DNA from 3 places in the Pseudomonas sp. TMW 2.1634 genome. Region 2 is predicted to be linked to each of the others. Evidence: riboswitches for the same ligand, from Rfam matches in the RefSeq annotation. Region 2 holds a riboswitch; each other region holds the start of a gene.
The links. A riboswitch is a leader RNA that binds a small molecule or an ion and turns the genes downstream of it on or off. The one in region 2 is predicted to bind cobalamin.
Positions count from the first base shown of each region.

Region 1: it holds a riboswitch for cobalamin, as region 2 does, so the genes downstream of both, BFC21_RS06610 (CbtB-domain containing protein) here and BFC21_RS05640 (ABC transporter substrate-binding protein) in region 2, are expected to answer to the same signal.
Region 3: it holds a riboswitch for cobalamin, as region 2 does, so the genes downstream of both, cobO (cob(I)yrinic acid a,c-diamide adenosyltransferase) here and BFC21_RS05640 (ABC transporter substrate-binding protein) in region 2, are expected to answer to the same signal.

Region 1 covers NZ_CP016849.1:1,414,774-1,419,031, reverse strand. The annotation lists gene BFC21_RS06620 (cobalamin biosynthesis protein) at 18-443, opposite strand; gene BFC21_RS06615 (CbtA family protein) at 440-1,141, opposite strand; gene BFC21_RS06610 (CbtB-domain containing protein) at 1,153-1,341, opposite strand; cobalamin riboswitch at 1,437-1,649, opposite strand; gene BFC21_RS06605 (response regulator) at 1,800-2,165, opposite strand; gene BFC21_RS06600 (response regulator) at 2,330-4,258, shown strand, end outside.
Region 2 covers NZ_CP016849.1:1,185,748-1,190,005, reverse strand. The annotation lists gene BFC21_RS05650 (MFS transporter) at 1-371, shown strand, start outside; gene BFC21_RS05645 (DUF1624 domain-containing protein) at 477-1,634, shown strand; cobalamin riboswitch at 1,667-1,866, shown strand; gene BFC21_RS05640 (ABC transporter substrate-binding protein) at 1,981-2,994, shown strand; gene BFC21_RS05635 (iron ABC transporter permease) at 2,991-4,007, shown strand; gene BFC21_RS05630 (ABC transporter ATP-binding protein) at 4,004-4,258, shown strand, end outside.
Region 3 covers NZ_CP016849.1:5,223,993-5,228,250, forward strand. The annotation lists gene BFC21_RS24820 (sorbosone dehydrogenase family protein) at 1-1,091, opposite strand, end outside; cobalamin riboswitch at 1,219-1,463, shown strand; gene cobO (cob(I)yrinic acid a,c-diamide adenosyltransferase) at 1,543-2,154, shown strand; gene BFC21_RS24830 (cobyrinate a,c-diamide synthase) at 2,165-3,478, shown strand; gene bluB (5,6-dimethylbenzimidazole synthase) at 3,475-4,125, shown strand; gene cbiB (adenosylcobinamide-phosphate synthase CbiB) at 4,122-4,258, shown strand, end outside.

The DNA.
Region 1 (4,258 bases), 230 kb from region 2:
CATAGTGAGGCGGGGGATTATCGCGGGTTTTGCCGGGCACAGGCCAATGCAAAGGTTGCTTCGGCCGTATGTTGGCGTGTGATCAGCAGGCTGGCAGGTGCGCCAGCGAGTTGTTCGGCCAGCGCCAGGGCAGCACTTTCGGCAATGCCAAAACAGCCGGTTTGCTCGTAGGCAATAGCCGAATGATGGCTCAGTTGCGGAGCATACCGGTCCAGTTGTGCCGCGCTGAACACCTCAAGCCCGAGGCCCAGTTGCGCTGCCAGTTGCACCAGCCCCGGTTCGTCGCGCTTGAGATCGATACTGGCCAGGGCCTGCACCCCATCGAGTGCAAGCCCGGCCCGGGCCAGTGATTGTTCGATCAGCGCCCGCAGCGCCTGCGCGCTGCACCCCCGGCGGCAGCCCAGGCCAATCACCAGGATTGGCGCTGTGCGAGTGGCCGTCATGCCGAGTATTGGCCTTCAGCTTTGCGGCGGAACAGCCAGGCGCTGATCACGCCCAGGGCCAGCCAGAAGGCCAGGTTGGTCAGTTGTGCGGCAATCTTGAACTGCGACTCCAGTGCCTCGGGTGCCAGGCTGGAATGTACCAGCGGCTGCGGTGCGCCAAACAGGTGTGGCACCAGCACAATTGCCACGCCCAGCACTTTCAGTGCCCAATGCCGGCCAAACACCAGCAGGGCAATGCCCACGGCCGTCGAGGCGGCAGTGCTGACCCACCAGAGCTGGCGTTGCAGCAAGTCCGCCGCGGCAGTGCCCGGCAGTTCTGGTGGCAAGCCCATTGTCGGTGCCAGGCAGAACACGGCATAGCCAGCCAGGCCCCAGAGCAGGCCCTGGGACGTGCGGGTCGGGGCGCGCAAGGTATACAGGCCCGCCAGCATCAGGGCGAAACCCACCGCGACCACCAGATTGCCGCCTGTGGTGGACAATACGCGCTGCCAGCCGTCTTCCGGTTCCCAGGCCTCGGCGTCGTGCTCATGCGCAGGCATGGCCATGTCGGCATGCTCGTGCATTTCACTGGCGGCGGGTTTTTCGTAGGTTTCGGCCTGCAAAATCAGCGGGGCGACCCACAGGCTTTGCAGCAGGGTCAGCAGCAGGGCGGCCAGCAGGCCGGTAAAGCCTGCCGTTTGAGCGATACGCTTGATCATGGCAGGCAGTCTCAATGGCACGGGAAGGCGGAGCTGTGACGGGTGTCGTGGGCGGCGTTGTGAACGGCGTCGATATGGGAGAACCCGGCAAAGTACACCAGGAACGCGCCCAGCACGGCAGCGCCGACAGCGGCGACGATGCGTTGGCTCTGGGTAGTGCTGGTAGCGGCGGAATGGGTACGGCTGGTGCTGACGGACATGGCGCTTGCCTCGGGTCGGACGACGGGCAGCAAAGCGCAAGAAAACCCCGCGAACGAAGCCCGCAGGGTTTAACAGCGCCCGCCCACCGCGGGTTTGTTATTCGAAATAATCAGGCCGGTCTCCGGGCTTGCGAGGGGCTCGTAGGTTGAGCCTGCAAACATCTCCTTCCCATGCCTTCGGCACAGTGGACGTGATGTTTCTCTCGCTTACCGTTGCGGGGGCAGCGCCGGACTTGTCAGGGCAAAACGCCTGACGCACCGGTTTCCCGTTTCACCCTGTGAAGGGCACCTGATACAAGATGTGTAGGAAAACACAGCGCTGTGGGGCCGTCAATTGCACAGGCATGCCTGGCTTTTGATTTTTATGGGGGCGCAGGCTTGCCTGCGATGCGGGTAAGGCGGTCTTGCAGGCACACAGCAGTGAGACGATCGCGAGCAAGCCCGCTCCCACAGACCTCTTAGGCGTTCACCAACATGCTTTTGACTTTGGCACGCAGTTGGTCAATGGAGAAGGGCTTGCCGATTACCGCCATGCCTTCGGCAATCTCCAGGCTCTCGGCATAACCACTGGCAAACAGTACCGGCAATTGCTGGCGCAGTTCCCGGGCCTTGCTGGCCAGCGCCCGGCCATCCATGCCCGGCAAACCCACGTCGGTCATCAGCAGGTCGATAGTCTGGGCCGTATCCTCAAGCAGTTCCAGGGCGCGCTCGCTGCCATCAGCTTCAAGCACACTGAACTCCAGCTCTTGCAGCACGTCTACGATCAGCATGCGAACAATGGCGTCGTCTTCGACCACAAGGATAGTGGAGGGTGTTGCGGACATAATCGTGATCCCGATAAAAATTTGAGCGTGTTCTCGCAGCCAGCAAGGATAGCCTTCACCTGCCTTTGTATGCGCGTAAAATCTGCTTTGAAAGCAAGAAAATAGAACTATTACTCGATAATCCGGCAAACTCCGGTTTTTTATGACAGTCCACGGGCCTGAAAATGAACTCACCTGCATCAATTGATGAGCGAAGCTTTCGCAAGCTCCTGAGCCGCAATATCGGTTTGCCCCTGGCCGTTGGCGTGCTCAGTGCCGCGTTGTTTGTGGTCATGGTCAGCTATCTGCTGTCGGTTATCAGGTGGGTCGAACACAGTGACCGGGTCATCAGCAATGCCAATGAGGCCGTGCGCCTGACGGTCGATCTGGAAACCGGCATGCGCGGCTTCCTGATTACCGGGGACGAGCACTTCCTCGACCCCTACGCCGTGGCCAAGCCGCAGATCAATGTGCAGCTCAAGGGCTTGCAGGAGCTGGTCAGCGACAACCCGCAGCAAGTTGACCGCCTCAAGCGCCTCGAGGCCCTGCAGGAAGAGTGGAATGCCTACGCACAGTCGATGGTCGAACTGCGTCGCCAGGACGGCGATTACCGCTCGGCGGTGCAGGCTGGCCGGGGCAAGCGCCTCAGTGATGAAATTCGCAAGGAATATGACGACTTCATTCAAATGGAGCAGCAGTTGCGGGTTGCGCGCAGTGAAGATGTCAGCCGCACCACCATTGTCAGCATTGGCCTGTATCTGGTTTTCGTACTGGGCCTGAGCGGTTTTCTGGCTTATATCGGGCGTCGTGATTTACTTGCACTTTCAAGCAGTTATAACAATGCCTTCGAGTCGCAGATCAAGGCCGCGCAGCGCCTCGAACAGCAGGCTTGGCTACGCAACGGCCAGACCGAACTGGCGGAGCAGGTGCTGGGCCGCCTGACCCTGAACATGTTGGGGCGCAATATCCTGCAGTTCTGTGCCCAGTACCTGGGGTCGGTGGTAGCCGCCGTTTATGTCCGCGAAGATCACGGGGGCCTCAAGCGTGTGGCCAGTTATGGTTTTTCCCGCGAGCAGGAAGCCCAGGACCAGTTGATCCACAACGACGAGGGCATTGTCGGGCAGGCTGCCCAGCAGGATACCTTGATCCGCCTGGACAACGTGCCAGCCGACTACACCCTCAAGGTCACTTCCGGGCTGGGCCAGGGCAGCCCGCACAGTGTGCTGGTGATTCCCACCAGTGATGACGACCGTGTCAACGGGGTGATCGAACTGGGCTTTTTACGCCCGTTGGACGGGCGTGATATCGAGCTGTTCGAACTGATTGCCGACAATATCGGCACCTCGATCGAGGCCGCGCGTTATCGCCAGCGTCTGCAGGAAGTGCTCGCTGAAACCCAGCAGCTCAACGAACAACTGCAAGTGCAGCAGGAAGAGTTGAAGACCGCCAACGAAGAGCTTGAAGAGCAATCGCGGATTCTCAACGAGTCGCAAACCAGCCTGGAAACCCAGCAGGCCGAGCTTGAGCAGACCAACGAAGAGCTGGCTGGCCAGCGCGACGCGATGGACCGCAAAAACAACGAACTGAACCGGGTACAAATCCAGCTCGAAGAACGCGCCGATGAGTTGCAGCGCTCCAGCAAGTACAAGTCCGAATTCCTCGCCAATATGTCCCACGAGCTGCGCACGCCGCTGAACAGCTCGTTGATTCTGGCCAAGCTGCTGTCTGAAAACCCGCAGCAGAACCTCAGTGCAGAGCAGGTCAAGTTTGCCGAGTCGATCTATTCGGCGGGCAATGACTTGCTTAACCTGATCAATGACATTCTGGATATTTCCAAGGTTGAGGCCGGCAAGCTCGAAGTGCGCCCCGAAAACACCAGTGTGGCGCGGGTGGTAGAAGGTTTGCGTGGCATGTTCCAGCCGCTGGCCGGGGAAAAGTCCCTGAACTTTGACGTGCAATTGCAGCCTGGCACGCCGCCGATGATCTACACCGACAGTCAGCGCCTGGAGCAGATCCTGAAAAACCTGCTGTCCAATGCGGTCAAGTTCACCGAAAAAGGCCAGGTCAGCCTGGTCGTGTCCCACCAGCCGGGGGAAGGCGTTGCCTTTGCCGTG
Region 2 (4,258 bases):
ACAAGACCCAGCAGCGCAAGCATTTTGTATGGCCGCTGCTGGCACTGGGGGCACTCGCGTTCTTTTGCTCGTACCTGCTGGGGTCTTCGCACTTCTGGCTGTCGTTCGCCCTGCTGACCCTGGCAGGGGGCGCGTTATACGCACCCTACGGGCCGTTTTTCGCGCTGATCCCGGAGATTTTGCCGGCCAACGTGTTTGGCGGCGCCATCGGCCTGATCAACGCCTGCGGTGCGCTGGGGGCCTTTGTCGGTTCGTGGATCGTGGGCTACCTGATCGGCCTGACCGGCAATCCGGGCGCAGCCTATATCTTTATGACCGCCGGGGTGCTGTCTTCAGCACTGCTGATGGCATGGGTGAAAGTGCGGCACTAGACACCCCGCCGACATTTGCGAATGTTTCTCGAAGGGATGACAGGGCAAAGAGGAATGTTATACAGTATCAATACTATATAACATTCCCTTGCCAGCGATCCCTCAATGACTGCCACTGCCCCTCCCTCACACCAGCGCCTGCTGTCCATCGATGCCCTGCGCGGGCTGGTTATCCTGTTTATGCTGCTGGACCACGTGCGCGAAACGTTTTTCCTGCACCGCCAGGTGGCTGACCCGATGAATGTCGAGATCACCGACCCTGCCCTGTTTTTCAGCCGTACCCTGGCCCACCTGTGTGCGCCGGTGTTTGTCTTGCTCACCGGCCTGTCGGCTTATCTGTATGGCGAAAAGTATCAGGGCAAGCGCGATGTCTCGGCGTTCCTGTTCAAGCGCGGGCTGTTTCTGGTGGTGCTGGAATTCACCCTGGTCAACTTTGCCTGGACTTTCCAGTTGCCGCCGTCGGTAATCTACATGCAGGTGATCTGGGCCATTGGCGTCAGCATGATCGCCCTTGCTGCCCTGGTGTGGCTGCCGCGCCCGGTGCTGCTGGTACTCGGCCTGGTGATCATCGCCGGGCACAACCTGCTCGACACCCTGCATTTTGCACCGGGGTCAGTGATGCATGTGCCTTGGGCGATTTTGCATGATCGTGGCTGGATTGAGGTGGGCGACAGCTTGCGCATGCGCACCTCCTACCCGGTGTTGCCGTGGATCGGCGTGATTGCACTGGGCTATTGCCTGGGGCCCTGGTTTGCCCGCTGCGCCCCGGCGGCCTTGCGCCAGCGCTATCTATTGCTCGCAGGCAGCGGTGCCCTGCTCGGTTTTGTTGCGCTGCGTTTGTACAACGGTTACGGCGAGGCGCCCTGGGGCAGCCATGCCGAGACCACACAAACCTTGATGAGCTTTTTCAATATCACCAAGTACCCGCCTTCCCTGCTGTTTCTGGCCCTGACCCTGGGCGTGGGCCTGTTGCTGCTACTGGCTTTTGAGCGGGTACAACAACGCAAGTGGATCAGCACCCTCGCCGTATTTGGCGCAGCCCCGATGTTTTTCTATTTGTTGCATCTGTATGCACTCAAAGTGCTGTACCTGGCCTGCGTCGCCCTGTTTGGCCTGAATCAGGCCACCTATTTCGGCTTCGACAGCATCGGTGCGGTATGGTTAACGGCAGTGCTGCTGGCCATTTCGCTGTACTTGCCGGTTCGCTGGTTCGCCAATTTGAAAGCCCGACGCCGGGATATCACCTGGCTTAAGTATTTCTGATTCTGACCGCGGCCCCATTAGCAAACAAGATCGATTATCATCCCACCGCCGGTCCCCCCACGCGGGGGGTTAAAAGGGAATCCGCAGTGCTGTTACAGCACCCAACGGAACTGCCCCCGCAACTGTAGATGACGAGCCTGCTCCGTGTTTGCCACTGGGATAACCCCCGGGAAGGCTGGAGCCAGGTGATGACCCATCAGTCAGGAGACCTGCCGGCAAAGTCCACAAACTAACCGGCGGGGTGTCCGGGGAGGCATCCTGCTTAGTACTGTTGCTGCAGCAGAACCGATGATGCATTCCCGACCGTGCACCTGTGCCCCGTGTACGATCAAATGGAGATTGCATCATGCTGTTGCACCGTGTTGTTACCCTCATGGCCACCCTGGCGTTGCCGGCACTGGCCCATGCCGCCCCCACGCACTACCCCCTGAGCCTGCAGAACTGCGCCAGCCCGCTGACATTCGAGCATGCCCCGAAAAGCGCGGTAACCATCGGCCAGGCCGGCACCGAAATGTTCTATGCCCTGGGGCTGGGCGACAGGCTGGTGGGAACGTCACTGTGGTTCAACGATGTACCTGTGCAATACCGGGCACAAAACGACAAGGTTGAGCGCCTGGCCGACAACGACCCGAGCTTTGAAGCCGTCATTGCCAAGCGCCCGGAGCTGGTGGCCGTGCAACTGGAGTGGATGGTGGGGCCGCAGGGGGTTGTGGGTACCCGTGAGCAGTTTCACGAACTGAACATCCCCACCTACCTGATGCCTTCGGATTGCGAAGGCAAGGACAACCTGGTCGGGGCCGACGGCACACGCCTGCAGCCGTTCAGCATAGACAGCGTCTACAAGAGCATCAGCCAGCTGGCCGAGATCTTCGATGTGCAGCAGCGCGGCGAACAACTCAACAGCCAGCTCAAGGCAAGCCTGGAAAAATCCATCACCTCACTCAAGGGCAAGGACCTGAGTTCCACCAGCGCATTGTTCTGGTTCTCCAGTGCAGACATGGATATTGACCCTTATGTTGCCGGGCGCAAAGGCATCCCCGACTTTATGCTCAACACCCTTGGCGTACGCAATGTCGTGGAGTCCGATGAGGAGTGGCCGACCGTTGGCTGGGAAACCCTGGCCAAGGCCAACCCGACGTTTCTGGTGATCGCACGCATGGACCGCCGACGTTTCCCGGCGGATGACGTCGAGAAAAAACTGGCGTTCCTGCGTACCGACCCGGTAACCCGCACTATGGATGCCGTGAAAAACAACCGCATCATCATCCTCGATGCCCATGCGATGCAGGCCAGCCTGCGCCTGTTCGACGGGATCGAAACACTCGCCACTGCCATCCGCCAACACGACCTGCCTAAATGACTGCACGCTTGCTACTGGCCTTGGCAGCCTGTGTTGCACTGTTACTGGCAGTGCTCGCCGGAGTGGCCATCGGTGAAACTCCGATCGCACCCGGTGTCGTGCTGCAGGTTCTGGCCAACAAGCTGTGGGCCGCCGGGCATGTGCTGGACCCGATCGACGAAGGGATTGTCTGGAGCTACCGCCTGACCCGAGCCCTGGTGGCTGCGGCCTGCGGTGCGGGGCTGGCCACCTGTGGCGTGGTGTTGCAGTCGTTGCTGCGCAACCCGCTGGCTGACCCCTACCTGCTGGGGATATCCGCCGGTGCTTCGACCGGTGCCGTACTGGTGGCAGTACTGGGGTTGGGCGCGGGGGCGCTATCACTGTCGGCCGGGGCCTTTGCCGGAGCCATTTGCGCCTTCGCCCTGGTGATTTTACTGGCACGGGCCAGCGGGCCCACCGGCGCTAGCGCCCAGATCATCCTGGCAGGCATCGCCGGTTCGCAGTTGTTTAACGCAATCACGGCCTTCCTGATCACCAAGTCGGCCAGCTCCGAGCAGGCCCGCGGGATCATGTTCTGGTTGCTCGGCAACCTCAGTGGCGTGCGCTGGCCTGCAGTGTGGCTGGCGGTTCCCGTGGCCGTGGCGGGGCTGGCCGTGTGCCTGTGGCATCGGCGGGCGCTGGATGCCTTCACCTTTGGTGCGGACTCGGCGGCGTCACTGGGCATCCCGGTGCGCCGGGTACAGCTGTTGCTGATCAGTTGTGCAGCGCTGGTCACGGCCGTGATGGTGTCGATTGTCGGCTCCATCGGCTTTGTCGGGCTGGTCATCCCCCACGCCGTGCGTTTGCTGGCAGGTACCGGGCATGGTCGCCTGTTGCCCGCCAGCGCCCTGGGCGGGGCGTTGTTCCTGATCGCCGCCGATGTCCTGTCGCGCACCCTGATAAAAGGCCAGGTGATTCCGGTCGGCGTGGTCACCGCCCTGGTGGGCGCGCCGGTATTTGCACTGATCCTGATCGGCCGGAGACATGCGCGATGACGGTACTGAGCTGTAGCGATCTGGGTTACCGCGTGGGTGATGCTCACCTGTTGCAAGGCATCACCCTCAGCGTGCAGCGCGGCGAGACCCTGGGGATTGTCGGGCCCAATGGCTCGGGCAAGTCCACATTGCTCAAGCTGCTGGCCAACCTGCGGGTGCCCGGCCAGGGCCAGGTGCTACTGCACGATCAGGCGCTGGGCAAAATCAGCCAGCGCACTATTGCGCAAACGCTGGCGGTGGTCGAGCAGCAT
Region 3 (4,258 bases), 1.5 Mb from region 2:
CCGTGCTGGCCAATAAAGACGCCTTCAGTAAAGCCCGGCAATTTACTGCCTTCGGCAAAACTCAGGCCCAGCGACGCCGTGTGCGGGCCCACGGCGTAGTCCGGGGCAATGGCCTTGGCCACCAGTTCGGGGTTTTGCGGGTTGACCCGTGCATCCACATGCTGGCCGTAATAGCTGTAAGGCCAGCCATAGAAGCCGCCATCCTGCACTGACGTGATGTAGTCGGGCACCAGGTCGCTGCCGATCTCGTCTCGTTCGTTAACCGCAGTCCACAGCTTGCCGGTGACTGGTTCCCAGGCCATGCCGTTGGGGTTGCGCAGGCCGGAGGCAAAAATGCGCTGGCTGCCAGTGGCCGGGTCGATTTCCCAGATTGCAGCGCGACCTTGTTCCTGGTCCATCCCGTTCTCGCCCACGTTGCTGTTGGAACCGACGGTTACATACAGTTTTTTGCCGTCGGGGCTGGCGATCACGTTTTTGGTCCAGTGATGATTCAGCGGCCCGCCGGGCAAGTCGGCGACCTTGACGGGTTGGGCGCTGATGCGGTCTTCGCCGGGTTGATAAGGGAAGCGCAGCAGCTTGTCGGTGTCTGCGACATACAGATCGTTGCCCACTAGCGTCATGCCAAAGGGCGAATTCAGGTTTTCGATAAATACGGTGCGGGTTTCGGCCACGCCGTCGTGGTCCGCATCGCGCAGCAAGGTAATCCGGTTCGCGCTCGGCACACCAGCCCCGGCGCGGGCCATGACCTTGTCCGCGATCCAGCCCTTGATGCCCTTGCTGTCATCCGGTTTGGCCGGCGAGTTGGTTTCGGCTACCAGCACATCGCCATTGGGCAGCACATAGAGCCAGCGCGGGTGGTCGAGGTGTTCGGCGAAGGCGGCTACCTTCAGGCCCGCAGCGGCGGTGGGTGTGGCGCCATTGGCCCAGCCGATCGCCGGGGCGATATTGACGGTGGGGATCAGGGTCTTGTTGGGTTCGGGCAGTTTCGGCGATGGGCCGGTGCCATCCGCCACTTGCAGGGTCGAACTCTCACCGCAGGCAGCCAGCCCGACCGCAAGTACGATGACAACAGCGTGCTGGGGCTTGAGCATATGAATCTCCATGAGGTTTTGGTCTTGTCAGTCATAGAGAAGCGTAGCGGGTTAAAGGTTCAGCCCGGGCGCCGGATTAAGCCCTTTGTCGGCAGCTTTAATTGACGCTCCACCCCCAACCCTCTAACCTTCGCGGCTTGTTTCAGGTGCTCTGTGGCCATTGGCCGACAGGGTGAAACAGGGAAGCCGGTGAGGGCGTGTTTGACCCACACAACCGCCACGATCCCGGCGCTGCCCCCGCAACGGTAAACGAGTCAATACCACGCTCAGTGCCACTGTGTTTTTTGCACGGGAAGGCGCGTGGACAAGGGCTGCTCTCGCCGAGCCGCCCGCTTGTGAGCCCGGAGACCGGCCTGATCCATCCACCACTCTCGCGGCGGGCGATGCAGTGTGTTGTTCAAGAATCCCCCCGCCTCCCGTTTGCATTATCAAGCCCCAACGGAGAGCTGCCATGAACGAATCCCCCGAACGCGACGAACGACATCAGGCGCGCATGCTGCGCAAAAAAGCCGTTATGGACGAGCGTATTGCCAGCTCGCCCAACGAGTGCGGGCTGCTGCTGGTATTGACCGGCAACGGCAAAGGCAAAAGCAGCTCCGCCTTTGGCATGCTGGCCCGGGCTATGGGTCACGGCATGCAGTGTGGCGTGGTGCAATTTATCAAGGGGCGCAACAGCACCGGCGAGGAGATTTTCTTCCGCCGCTTCCCCGAGCAGGTGCGTTATCACGTCATGGGTGAAGGCTTTACCTGGGAAACCCAGGATCGCCAGCGCGATATCGCCGCCGCTGAAGCGGCGTGGGAAGTGTCCCGCGAGATGCTGCGCGACCCGTCCATTGGCCTGGTAGTGCTCGATGAGCTGAATATCGCGCTCAAGCACGGTTACCTCGACCTGGAGCAGGTGCTCGCCGACCTGCAAGCCCGCCCGCCCATGCAGCATGTGCTGGTCACCGGCCGTGGCGCCAAACCTGAACTGATTGATCTGGCCGATACCGTGACTGAAATGGGTGTGGTCAAACACGCTTTTCAGGCCGGGATCAAAGCCCAGAAAGGCATCGAATTGTGAGTGTTGAAGTATGAGAGCGTCACGTCATTGCCCGGCGGTGTTGATCGCCGCGCCGGCTTCCGGTCAGGGCAAGACCACGGTTACCGCCGCTTTGGCCCGGTTGCATCGCAATCAGGGGCGCAAGGTGCGGGTGTTCAAGTGCGGCCCGGATTTTCTCGACCCCATGATCCTCGAGCGCGCCAGCGGTGCGCCGGTGTATCAGGTGGATTTGTGGATGGTGGGAGCCGAGGAAAGCCGTCGCCTGCTGTGGGAAGCTGCCGGTGAGGCGGACCTGATCCTGATTGAAGGCGTGATGGGGCTGTTCGACGGCACCCCTTCCAGCGCCGATCTGGCGCGGCATTTTGGCGTGCCGGTGCTGGGCGTGATTGATGGCACCGCAATGGCTCAGACCTTTGGTGCGCTGGCCCTGGGCCTGGCGCGCTATCAGCCGGACTTGCCGTTTGCCGGGGTGCTGGCCAACCGCGTTGGCACCGTGCGCCACGCTCAACTGCTTGAAGGCAGCCTGACCGAAGGCTTGCGCTGGTATGGCGCGCTGTCCCGCGAAACCGGGATCGAGCTGCCCAGCCGTCACCTGGGGCTGGTGCAGGCCAGTGAGCTGAATGATCTGGATGCTCGCCTCGACGCGGCGGCCAATGCCTTGGCCAGCACCTGTGAGGTAGCGCTGCCACCGCCGGTTGAGTTCGCCGCGCCTGAGCCGGTGGCTGTCGAGCCGCTGTTGGCCGGGGTGCGGATTGCCGTAGCCCGCGACGAAGCCTTCGCCTTTACCTACGGCGCCAGCCTGGCGTTGTTGCGTGACATGGGCGCCGAGCTGGTGTTCTTCTCGCCGATCCGCGATACCGCCTTGCCCGAGGCGCACAGCCTGTATTTACCCGGTGGTTATCCTGAATTGCACCACCTTGAACTGTCGCGCAATACGCCGATGCTGGAGGCGATTCGCGCCCATCACGGCGCCGGCAAGCCATTGCTGGCCGAGTGCGGCGGCATGCTTTACCTGCTCGATGCCCTGACCGATGTTGACGGTCAGCGCGCCGAACTGGTGGGGTTGCTGGCAGGGGAGGCGACCATGCAAAAGCGCCTGGCGGCCCTGGCGTTGCAAGCCGTGGACATGCCCGAAGGGCTGTTGCGCGGCCACACCTACCATCACTCGCTGACCAGCACTGCGCTTGAGCCTATCGCTCGCGGCCTGAGCCCCAACGGCGGGCGTGGCGCCGAAGCGGTGTATCGCGAAGGGCGGATGACCGCTTCTTATGTACACTTTTACTTCCCGTCCAATCCTCAGGCCATTGCCGCGTTGTTCGCGCCATGTGCCGTGAAGGTGCCATGAGCGATAACGCCTTTAGCCCGCAAGAACGCGCCGCCGTGTACCGCGCCATCGCCGAGCGCCGTGATATGCGCCACTTCAGTGGTGGCAGTGTGGCACCCGAGTTGTTGTCGCGTTTGCTGGAAGCGGCGCATCAAGCCCCGAGTGTGGGGCTGATGCAGCCGTGGCGGTTTATCCGCATCACTGACCGCCAACTGCGGGGCAAGATCCAGGGCCTGGTGGAAGAGGAGCGGGTACGCACCGCAGATGCCCTGGGCCAGCGCTCCGATGAGTTCATGACGCTTAAGGTCGAAGGCATCAACGATTGTGCCGAGGTGCTGGTGGCCGCGTTGATGGATGACCGCGAAAAGCACATTTTCGGTCGGCGCACGCTGCCGGAAATGGACATGGCGTCACTGTCCTGCGCCATCCAGAACCTGTGGCTGGCCGCCCGCGTCGAGGGCTTGGGGATGGGCTGGGTGTCGTTGTTCGAACCGCAGGCCCTGGCTGATCTGCTGGGGTTGCCCACAGGGGCCAAGCCGCTGGCGGTGTTGTGCCTGGGGCCGGTTGAAGCGTTTTACCCGGCACCGATGCTGGTGCTGGAAGGGTGGGCGCAAGCGCGCCCGCTCAGTGAGCTGGTGTATGAGAATTATTGGGGAGTGAAGCCATGAGTGTGGCGTTGTTGTGCGTCGCCGGCGTGGCACTGGATGCGCTGCTCGGCGAGCCCAGGCGCTGGCATCCGCTGGTGGCATTCGGCCGCATGGCTGGGCGTATCGAGCAGCGTTTCAATTCCGGTGGTCGTGG